DNA from 3 places in the Streptomyces sp. NBC_01537 genome. Region 3 is predicted to be linked to each of the others. Evidence: riboswitches for the same ligand, from Rfam matches in the RefSeq annotation. Region 3 holds a riboswitch; each other region holds the start of a gene.
What was found. Region 3 has a riboswitch for cyclic di-AMP ahead of OG607_RS17450 (NlpC/P60 family protein). Riboswitches for the same ligand answer to the same signal wherever they lie in the genome.
Positions count from the first base shown of each region.

Region 1: it holds a riboswitch for cyclic di-AMP, as region 3 does, so the genes downstream of both, OG607_RS27965 (transglycosylase family protein) here and OG607_RS17450 (NlpC/P60 family protein) in region 3, are expected to answer to the same signal.
Region 2: it holds a riboswitch for cyclic di-AMP, as region 3 does, so the genes downstream of both, OG607_RS19865 (M23 family metallopeptidase) here and OG607_RS17450 (NlpC/P60 family protein) in region 3, are expected to answer to the same signal.

Region 1 is NZ_CP109392.1:6,058,600-6,061,865, reverse strand. Features, by position in the region: gene eno (phosphopyruvate hydratase) at 1-844, opposite strand, end outside; partial or broken gene OG607_RS27965 (transglycosylase family protein) at 967-1,317, opposite strand; cyclic di-AMP (ydaO/yuaA leader) riboswitch at 1,321-1,482, opposite strand; gene OG607_RS27960 (transglycosylase family protein) at 1,714-2,544, opposite strand; gene OG607_RS27955 (cytochrome P450) at 2,781-3,266, opposite strand, start outside.
Region 2 is NZ_CP109392.1:4,310,488-4,313,753, reverse strand. Features, by position in the region: gene OG607_RS19870 (extracellular solute-binding protein) at 1-1,104, shown strand, start outside; cyclic di-AMP (ydaO/yuaA leader) riboswitch at 1,323-1,474, shown strand; gene OG607_RS19865 (M23 family metallopeptidase) at 1,486-2,703, shown strand; gene OG607_RS19860 (hypothetical protein) at 2,782-3,057, opposite strand; gene OG607_RS19855 (DUF6227 family protein) at 3,180-3,266, opposite strand, start outside.
Region 3 is NZ_CP109392.1:3,827,281-3,830,546, forward strand. Features, by position in the region: gene pcrA (DNA helicase PcrA) at 1-1,446, opposite strand, end outside; cyclic di-AMP (ydaO/yuaA leader) riboswitch at 1,621-1,787, shown strand; gene OG607_RS17450 (NlpC/P60 family protein) at 1,797-2,885, shown strand; gene OG607_RS17455 (hypothetical protein) at 2,894-3,247, opposite strand.

The DNA.
Region 1 (3,266 bases), 2.2 Mb from region 3:
TGGAGACCAGCGGGTACGCGGCGACGAGCTCGGCGTAGTACGCGGTGAGCTCGGCGGCCGAGAGGGCCTTGCCCTCGAACTCGTAGGAGCCGTCCTTGTAGAACTCGGAGGCGGCGACGTCGAGCGCGAGCGCGATGTCCTGGCCGGGGGTGTAGCCGGCCTTCTTGATGGCCTCGACGATGAGGTCGAGAGCGGCGCGGTTGGAGTCGAGGTTGGGGGCGAAGCCGCCCTCGTCGCCCAGGCCGGTGGACAGGCCGCGCTCCTTCAGGACCGCCTTGAGGGTGTGGTAGACCTCGGCGCCCCAGCGCAGGGCCTCGGAGAAGGACTCCGCGCCGATCGGGGCGATCATGAACTCCTGGATGTCGACGTTGGAGTCGGCGTGGGAGCCACCGTTGAGGATGTTCATCATCGGGACGGGCAGGACGTGCGCGTTCGGACCACCGAGGTAGCGGAACAGCGGCAGGTCGGAGGCCTCCGACGCGGCGTGGGCCACGGCCAGCGAGACGCCGAGGATGGCGTTGGCGCCGAGGGAGGACTTGTCGGGGGTGGCGTCCAGGTCGAACATGGCCTGGTCGATGAGGCGCTGCTCGGTGGCGTCGTAGCCGACCAGCTCCGGGCCGATCTGCTCGATGACGGCGAGGACGGCCTTCTCCACGCCCTTGCCGAGGTAACGGCTCTTGTCACCGTCGCGGAGCTCGAGGGCCTCGAAGGCGCCCGTGGAGGCGCCGGACGGAACGGCGGCACGACCGGTGCTGCCGTCGTCGAGGCCGACCTCGACCTCGACGGTGGGGTTGCCTCGCGAGTCGAGGATTTCCCGGGCTACGACGACGTCGATGGACGGCACGTGAGTCTCCTTCTGGATGTCTCTTCTTTTTCGTGCTGAGCCTAACCGACGCGAAAAGCGCGGACCGGGCACGCTCAAGGGATGAGCGCGCCCGGTCCGGGAGACCCGGGGGATCGGGATCAGAGGTTCTTGCCGCACACGGGCCAGGCGCCCTTGCCCTGGACGGCCAGGACCTTCTCGGCGATCGCTATCTGCTGGGACTTGGTGGCCAGGTCGGCGCGGGCGGCGTACTTGGTGCCGCCGAAGGCGGCCCAGGTGGACTTGGTGAACTGCAGGCCACCGTAGAAGCCGTTGCCCGTGTTGATGCTCCAGTTGCCGGTGGACTCGCACATCGCGACCCGGTTCCACGCGGAGGTGGTGGCGGCCGAGGCGGTCGTGGCGGTCATCAGCGGCACCGCGACGGCGGTGGTGGCGATGGCGCCGAGAACGGCGAGACGGACGGACTTGGAGGCGTTGGAGACACGACGAAGCATTGCTTGGTTCCTCACCGACGCCTGCGAGGTCAGCTGTCGGGTTCGGGCCGGATGAGTGCCCGGCAACGCCGCATGCGCAGCGCTGCTTAACCCCTAGCCATGCGCGTCATGCGCATGGCGGCGAACCTTTGGGTCCCCCGCTCCTGCCTACGGCGCTTTCGCGTCGACTGTTCCCGTCGGTCGGCGGCAGGATTCGGCGTACTGACCGGCGGGGCCCGCGGCGGCGAGCGATGACGACCGTAAACAGACCGGGGCCGTCGGGACAATCCCCCCAAGATCGGCACTCAACGACCTTTTCCCACCCGGGAATTTCACAGAATTCCAGGTGAGAGTGGGTGAAAGGGTGCTGAACGGACACTGTGGAACCAAAGCCCCGGGAGAGGCTTGTCACAGGGGCTAGCCCACCGTCAGATACTGTCCGGAGCGGATCACACTCGGATCGTCACCGATGACCGCCTTGTTGGCCTCGTACAGCGCGCGCCATCCGCCGGCCACGTTCTCCTCGGCGGCGATGTCGCACAGCGTGTCGCCCGCTTCGACGCGGTAGCGCTTGGCGTCCGCGGTGGAGGTCGCCGACTTGGTCGTCACGGTGGTGCGGGTGAGCTCACCCCAGGCCGCTCTCGCCTGAGCCACCTGCTGGGTCGCGCCTGTTGCGGCGGACGAAGCGGAGGTCTCCGTCCCGTCCGGCTTGGCGTGCCGGCCCTGGCTCCTGGCCGGAGCGGAGGAGGACGCCGAGGTGGAAGGCGATGCGGACTCGCTGGACTCGGTGGACGACGGGCTCGGGGAAGCGGTGTCGTCGGCGGTGGAGTCCGTGGTCCCGTCGGTCGCGTCGTCGGTGGAGGTGTCGGTGCCGGTGTCGGTTGCGGTGTCCGACGGCTCGTCGGTGACGTCATCCAGTCCGAGCGCGGCCGTCAGGCCGGAGCTGTCGGCGCAGGTCGGCCACGCGTCCGGACCGAGCTCGTCGAGCATCGTCTCGGCGACGGCTATCTGCTCGTTCTGGCTGGCGAGGTCCGGGCGCTCCGCGTAGTCGTCGCCGCCGTAGTTGTCCCAGGACTCCTGGACGATCTGCAGTCCGCCGTAGAAGCCGTTGCCGGTGTTGGAGCTCCATATGCCGCCGCTCTCGCACAGCGCGACGGCGTTCCAGACCGTCGTGCTCACCTTGGCGGTGTCGGTGGCGGTGGAATCGGCGGCCTGCGCGCCGCTCGCAGCGAAGAGTGGGAGTGCCATCCCTGCCCCGGTCGCCGCGACAGCCACCATTGCGGTGGGCGCCTGGCGCGGTCTGCGGTGACGGCCGTTCCCGGACTTCAGCATGCGATCGCCTTTCTCGGAGTTACGAAGATTGCGACGACGGCCGAACGTAGTCGCGTTGGCCATGGCATCACAAGTCGATGTATCGGAGATCACGCCGAGATCACGGTATTGACGCAGTGTCAGTTTCCGTATCACCGCTGCTCAAGCTGTGGTTACCGCTCAGGAGCAAAACCGACGGGAAGAGTTCGCAGTCCACGCATGATCAGACCGCCCCGCCAGCGCAGCTCGGACGGTTCGACGGCCAGTGCCAAATCGGGCAATCGGGTCAGTAGCGTCGCAAGCGCGGCTTGGGCCTCAAGGCGGGCCAGCGGCGCGCCGAGGCAGTAGTGGATGCCGTGTCCGTAACCGAGGTGCTGGTTGTCGCGGCGGGTGAGATCCAGGGCGTCCGGGCTCTCGAAGCGGGCCGGATCACGGTCGGCGGCGGCCAGGACGACCAGGACCGGGTCGCCGGTCGCGATCGCCCGGCCGCCGATCGTCAGCGGCTCGGTCGCGAAGCGCCAGGTCGCCAGCTCCACCGGGCCGTCGTAGCGCAGCAGTTCCTCGACGGCGGTCGCGAGCAGCGCGGTGTCCCCCTCGGCCAGGGCCAGTTGGAGGGCGGCGCGCTGCTCGGGGTGCCGGAGCAGCGTGTACATGCCGTT
Region 2 (3,266 bases), 480 kb from region 3:
CTCATCGGCGCCCTCCAGTCCGGCAGCGCCACCTACGACGTCGTCAACCTCGACGTCACCTGGATTCCCGAGTTCGCCGACAGCGGCCTCATCCGCCCGCTCCCCGCGTCTGCCCTGCCCGACGACGACTTCCTCCCCCAGGCGGCGGCCGCCGGCCGCCGCAACGGCCGCACTTACGCCGTCCCCTTCAACACCGACGTCGGCCTCCTCTACTACCGCACCGACGACCTCCTCAAGTCCGGCACCCGCCCCTCCGACCTGGCCGCCTACCACTCCGTCGGCGACCTGCTCGCCGCCGTCCGCCCGCTCTCCCACAACACGTACACAACCCAGCTCGCCGCCTACGAGGGCCTCACCGTCAACACCCTCGAAGCCTTCTGGACCGCCGACGTGAACCTCGTCGACGGCGAGGGCCGCTACACCGGCACCGAGGACGACCTCCGCAAGGGCCTGGACGAGCTCAACCGCCTCACCACCGCCAACTACCTCAACCCCGCCTCCCTCGAAGCCGACGAATCCGTCTCCCTCGCCCAGTTCACCCAGGGGGCCAGCGTCCTGATGCGCAGCTGGCCGTACGCGTACAACCGCCTCGACGCCGCCCTCGACCCCTCCTCCCCGCTCACCCGCTTCGGCGTCGCCCGCCTCCCCGGCGTGGCGGCCCTCGGCGGCCAGAGCCTGGGCGTCTCGGCGACCAGCACCCGCCCGGACGACGCCGCCGAGCTGATCCGCTTCCTCACCAGCCGCTCAAGCCAACGCGAGCTCCTCCAGGCGGGCTTCGCGCCCGCCCGCCGCTCCGCGTACGGCGTCGAGGACTCCGCCTGCACCCCCGCCAACCCGGCCGCCTGGTACTACGACCGCCCGGTCCGCAAGGGCTCCGAGCCGTCCGCCTCCCCATCCCACGAGGGGGAGCGCCCCGGCTACACCACCCTCCTGTGGTGCGCCCTGCGCGAGGCCCGCGCTCGACCCGCTACCGCCCACTACGTCACCTTCACCCGACTTGTCCAACGTGAGGTACATCGCATGCTCGCCACCCACGACCCGGGAGTCGACGCGACCGCGCACCGACTCCAGGAACGGCTGGCCAGAGCGCTGGGCGGTCGCTGAATCGTCACGGCGGGTGACCGTGCGTAAGCCCCCCATAACATCTGACGCATACTCACATCTCCCTCCGGTCACAGCAGTCGCAAACCTTTGCCCCCATACACCCGTTCCATCCGCATAGATTCCTGCTGTGAACTCCCTGAACGGGCTTGGAATTCACCCGCGCCTCTATTAACGTTCGATAACGCAGCGCGGTCGTCCCGCCGTCGAACAGACAGCACCGCGCGGCATTGCCGAATCCCGTCCGCGGGAACCGGGGAACCACCACTTGGGGTGAATCAGGGGCAGCCTCGCGGCAACGAGGCGGCCTCCGTAGGAGACCTTCCTGCTCCGAACCCGTCAGCTAACCCGGTAGGCGAGAAGGAAGGAAAGGACAACGCACGCGTGGCGTCGAACAACCCTGCCCTAATACCCGGGGCCCAGCAGCACCAGGACCAGCAGCACCAGTACGTCGAATGGGACACCGCCGAGTGGAACATGGCGGCCGGCTGGACGCCCCCCGCGACCGAACAGGCCGCACCCACCAAGAACGCCGTCGACGGTTGGGACACCGCCGAGTGGAACATGTCAGCCGGCTGGGCCGAGCTGCGCGAGGCGGCCGCGGCCGCCGGGCTGATGGCCGACGAACTGGCCGCGGAAGCAGCCGCCAAGGACGAGGCCCCCGAGCCCCACGAGCAGGCCGAGTCGTACCAAGCGCCGTACGAGCCGGGCGAGCCGTCCGAGACGCCGTACGAGACCTGGAACCCCACCCGTGAGTCGACCGCCCCTCCGCGCGGCCGCCACAAGGTCGCCAAGCCGGGCCTGTTCGGCCGCCGCCGCGGGTCCGCCGTCTTCGGTGTCGCGGCGGTCGCCGCCCTCGGCGTCGGCAGCGGCGTGGCTACGGCGGAGGGCCACAACCCGCTCGCCGTCTCACTGCCGGACCTGCCCGACGTGTCGAGCGTCCCCGGCATCGGAGCGCTGGTGAGCGCCGACGAGACGCCGGCCGCCGACCCGGCCGACAACCTCGGCATCGACGCGGGCGAAGCCCTGCGCACCCGCATCCTCGACCAGGCCTCCGCACAGAAGTACGCCGCCGACAACGCGGCCGCCGTCGCGGAAGCCAAGTCCGTCGCCGCCGAGAAGGTCCGCGCCCAGGCCGCCGCCCACAAGGCCGCCGCCGCTGCCGCCAAGAAGAAGGCCGAGGCCGCCCGCCTCGCCGTCCTGGCCAAGCAGTACGTCAAGCCGGTCGCGTCCTACACCCTCACCGCCGGCTTCGGCGAGTCCAGCTCCCTGTGGTCGTCCACCCACACCGGCCAGGACTTCGCCGCCCCCACAGGCACCCCCGTCAAGGCCATTCACGGCGGCACCATCACCTCCGCCGGCTGGGCCGGCTCGTACGGCTACCGCATCATCCTCACCCTCGACGACGGCACCGAGCTGTGGTTCTGCCACCTCTCCTCGATGACCGTCACCTCGGGCAAGGTCTCCACCGGCGACACCATCGGCCGCGTCGGCTCCACCGGCAACACCACCGGCCCCCACCTCCACCTCGAGGTCCGCCCCGGCGGCGGCGACCCCATCGACCCGCTGCCGTGGCTGCGCGCCAAGGGCCTGCAGGTCTGAGCCCCGAGAAGCCCCGAAGGCCCTGCTGACACCCCCGACAGCAGGGCCTTCGGTTTGGGGGCCTCCGGGGGCCGAGGGCTACACCACGTAGTTGTAAACCGGCGAGATCCTCCGCTGCTCGGCCGGCTGCTGGATCCCGACCTGCTGGGTCAGCGGCAGAACGACCTCCAGGAACGCCTTCAGGTCGGCCTCCGTCTCCCACAGATCCACGATCCGCAGCCCGTCGTCCCCCGCTATCGCCACATGCGAGATCGCGCCCGGCGGCTTGCCGTCGCCGACCCCGGCCAGCTTGCGTACCTCCTCGTACTGCAGAGCGGTCGCACCCGGGAACTCGATCTCCACCAGGATCGCCATTAGGCGGCCTCCGTTCGCACATCTACGTACGTATTTACACCCCTACGTACCAATCTGCGCGAGCCCGGCCCCTCCCGCAATGGGAGCCACCGGGCGTGCGGAAGCACCCCGCCATGCCTGCGTCAGCCCTGTAACCCCTCAAGCCGCCCGTCGGCCGTGTCGCACGCGACCCGCTCGTCCTCGTAGACCTCGCACACCGGCCGCCCCTC
Region 3 (3,266 bases):
CCGCAGCGGGACGGTGTCCTCGGGGTTGGCGAGCACCCGCAGGTACGCGAGGACGTCGCGGACCTCCTTGCGCTCGTAGAAGCGGACGCCGCCGACGACCTTGTAGGGCAGGCCGACGCGGATGAAGATCTCCTCGAAGACCCGGGACTGGGCGTTGGTGCGGTAGAAGACCGCGACATCACCGGGCCGGGCGTCGCCCGCGTCCGTCAGCCGGTCGATCTCCTCGGCGATGTACTGCGCCTCGTCGTGCTCCTGGTCAGCGACGTAGCCGGTGATGACGGGGCCGTCCCCGGCCTCGGTCCACAGGTTCTTGGGCCGCCGCGACGCGTTCCGCTCGATGACGGCGTTCGCGGCCGTCAGGATCGTCTGCGTGGAGCGGTAGTTCTGCTCCAGCAGGATCGTGCGGGCCTGTGGATAGTCCTCCTCGAACTGGAGGATGTTGCGGATGGTGGCGCCGCGGAAGGCGTAGATGGACTGGTCCGCGTCACCGACCACGCACAGCTCGGCGGGGTGGTCCTCGGGCCCGCCCGGCCCGACCAGCTCGCGCACCAGGGTGTACTGGGCGTGGTTGGTGTCCTGGTACTCGTCGACGAGGACGTGCCGGAAGCGCCGCCGGTAGTGCTCGGCCACGTCCGGGAAGGCCTGGAGCAGGTTGACGGTGGTCATGATGATGTCGTCGAAGTCCAGCGCGTTGGCCTCGCGCAGCCGCGACTGGTAGAGGACGTACGCCTCGGCGAGCTTCTTCTCGAAGGGGTTCTCCGCCTGGGCGACGAAGGTCTCCTCGTCGACCAGCTCGTTCTTGAGGTTGGAGACCTTGGCGCTGAAGGACTTCGGCGGGTACTGCTTCGGGTCCAGGTCCAGATCCCGGCAGACCAGGGCCATCAGCCGCTTGGAGTCGGCGCCGTCGTAGATCGAGAAGCTGGAGGTGAAGCCGAGCCGCTTGCTCTCCCGGCGCAGGATCCGTACGCAGGCGCTGTGGAAGGTCAGCACCCACATCGCGTTCGCGCGGGGGCCGATCAGCTGCTCGACGCGCTCCTTCATCTCGCCGGCGGCCTTGTTGGTGAAGGTGATCGCCAGGATCTCGCCCGGGTGCACATGCCGGGTCGCCAGCAGGTGCGCGATCCGGTGCGTCAGGACGCGGGTCTTGCCGGAGCCGGCGCCCGCGACGATGAGCAGCGGCCCGCCCGCGTGCTCGACGGCGGCACGCTGCTGCTCGTTCAGCCCGTCGAGCAGCGCGGCGGCGTCGATGACCGGCCGGTGGGCGCCGTCCCGGTAGTACGCGTCCCGGTCCACGGGCGCGTCGAAACGGCCCCCGAACAGGTCGTCCGGGATCCGCTCCGGGGCGTGGTCCCCCGCATGGTCCCCGGCGTGGTCCTCGGGCGGCGGAGGGGGGCCGTCGGAAGGCTCGAAGTCGGCCAGGAAGCTGTCGTCAAAGAGGCTGCTCATCGCCTCCCGAGTCTAGGCCGTGGGACTGACAGCCCCTGCCCGAACCTGTGCGTACATTAAAAGTCACGAATTGGTTTCGGGACAAACCGAACATCAGTCTTCCCAAGCGCCACTTCCGTTGATTACGGTTCCGCATCAGGCGGCCCGCCCTCCCGGCGGCGACCGTGCCGTCACGGGCCGCCTCCGCTGAGTCCGGCGCGAGCCGGAGCCGGGGACCCACGCACGACGACCTTGGGGTGAATCGGTCCGCACGTCCGTCAGACACGGGCGCCACGACCGTAGGGCGACTTCCGAAGCCCGAACCCGACAGCTAACCCGGTAAGCGGTCGACGGAAGAAGGAGCGGCCGCCTTGGCGACGCACCGCAAGCCCCGTACCGGCATACTCACCGCCCCCGGCCCCAGAGCGGCCGTGGGGCTCACGACCGCCGCACTGGCGACGGTCACCCTCTTCGGCGAGAGCGCGAGCGCGGCCCCGTCCGCCGGCAGCACCACGGCCTCCATCAAGCAGGTGCAGGCCCGGGTGAACAAGCTGTACGAGCAGGCCGAGGTCGCCACCGAGAAGTACAACGCCGCCAAGGACAAGGCCGACAAGCAGCGCACCACCGCCGACCAGCTGCTGGACGAGGTCGCCCGCAAGACCGCCAAGCTCAACGCCACCCGCGACACCCTGGGCGAGTACGCCGCCGCCCAGTACCGCAGCGGCGGCCTGGACACCACCACGACGTACCTGCTGGCCAACGACCCGCAGCAGCTCCTGGACAACGCCCACGTGATGGACCGGATGTCCGGCCGCACCGAGGCCGCCCTGGAGACCTTCCGTACGCAGACGATCGAGATCGCCCAGGAGCGCGCCAAGGCCGTCGAGAGCCTGACGAAGCTGGACGACGCCCAGCAGGAGCTCAACAAGGAGAAGAAGGCGGTCCAGCAGAAGCTGACCACCGCGCAGAAGCTCCTCAACACCCTCACCGCCAAGGAGAAGGCCCGGCTCGCGGCCATCCAGAAGGCGGCGGACGCCGCGGCCGCGGCGAAGGCCTCTGCCAGTAGCAGCTCGTCCTCCTCGTCGAGCTCGTCCAGCTCGACGACCACCAGCACCAAGGCCGCCAAGGCCATCGCCTTCGCCCGCGCCCAGCTCGGCAAGCCGTACGTCTACGGCGCCACCGGCCCGAACTCCTACGACTGCTCAGGCCTCACCCAGGCCTCCTGGGCAGCCGCCGGCGTCTCCATCCCCCGCGTGGCCGCCGCCCAGTACAGCTACGGCACCAAGATCAGCGCCTCCGAGCTCCAGCCGGGCGACCTGGTCTTCTTCTACTCCGGCATCAGCCACGTCGGCCTCTACATCGGCGGCGGCCAGATGATCCACGCCCCGCACACGGGCACCGTCGTCAAGATCGCCCCGATCAGCGAGATGCCCATTGCGGGCTACGCCCGCATGGCGTAACCCAGGCCCTACGTCCACAGCACCGCGATGAAGATGTTGGCGACGGTCAAGGCACCCACCGTGCCGAAGACCGCCGCCGGCTGGCGCTCCTCGTCGCGCTTGACGTAGACGAGGCCGAGGATCACCACCAGGACGGCCAGCTTCACACCGATCTTGATGTTGTTGACCGGCTGGTCGTCCGCCTGGTTCAGGCCGACCAGCAGGGCGCCCGTCACGAGCATCGTCAGCGCGCCGTGCAGCATGGCGGGCACGAAGCGGGCTTCGCCGCGCCCCATGGCCTTCATCTGGGTGAGGAAGCCGCCGAGCAGCGCGGCGATGCCGATGATGTGCAGGCCGACGACGAAGTGAATGAGTACGTCCATACCGACGGACCCTAGCGAC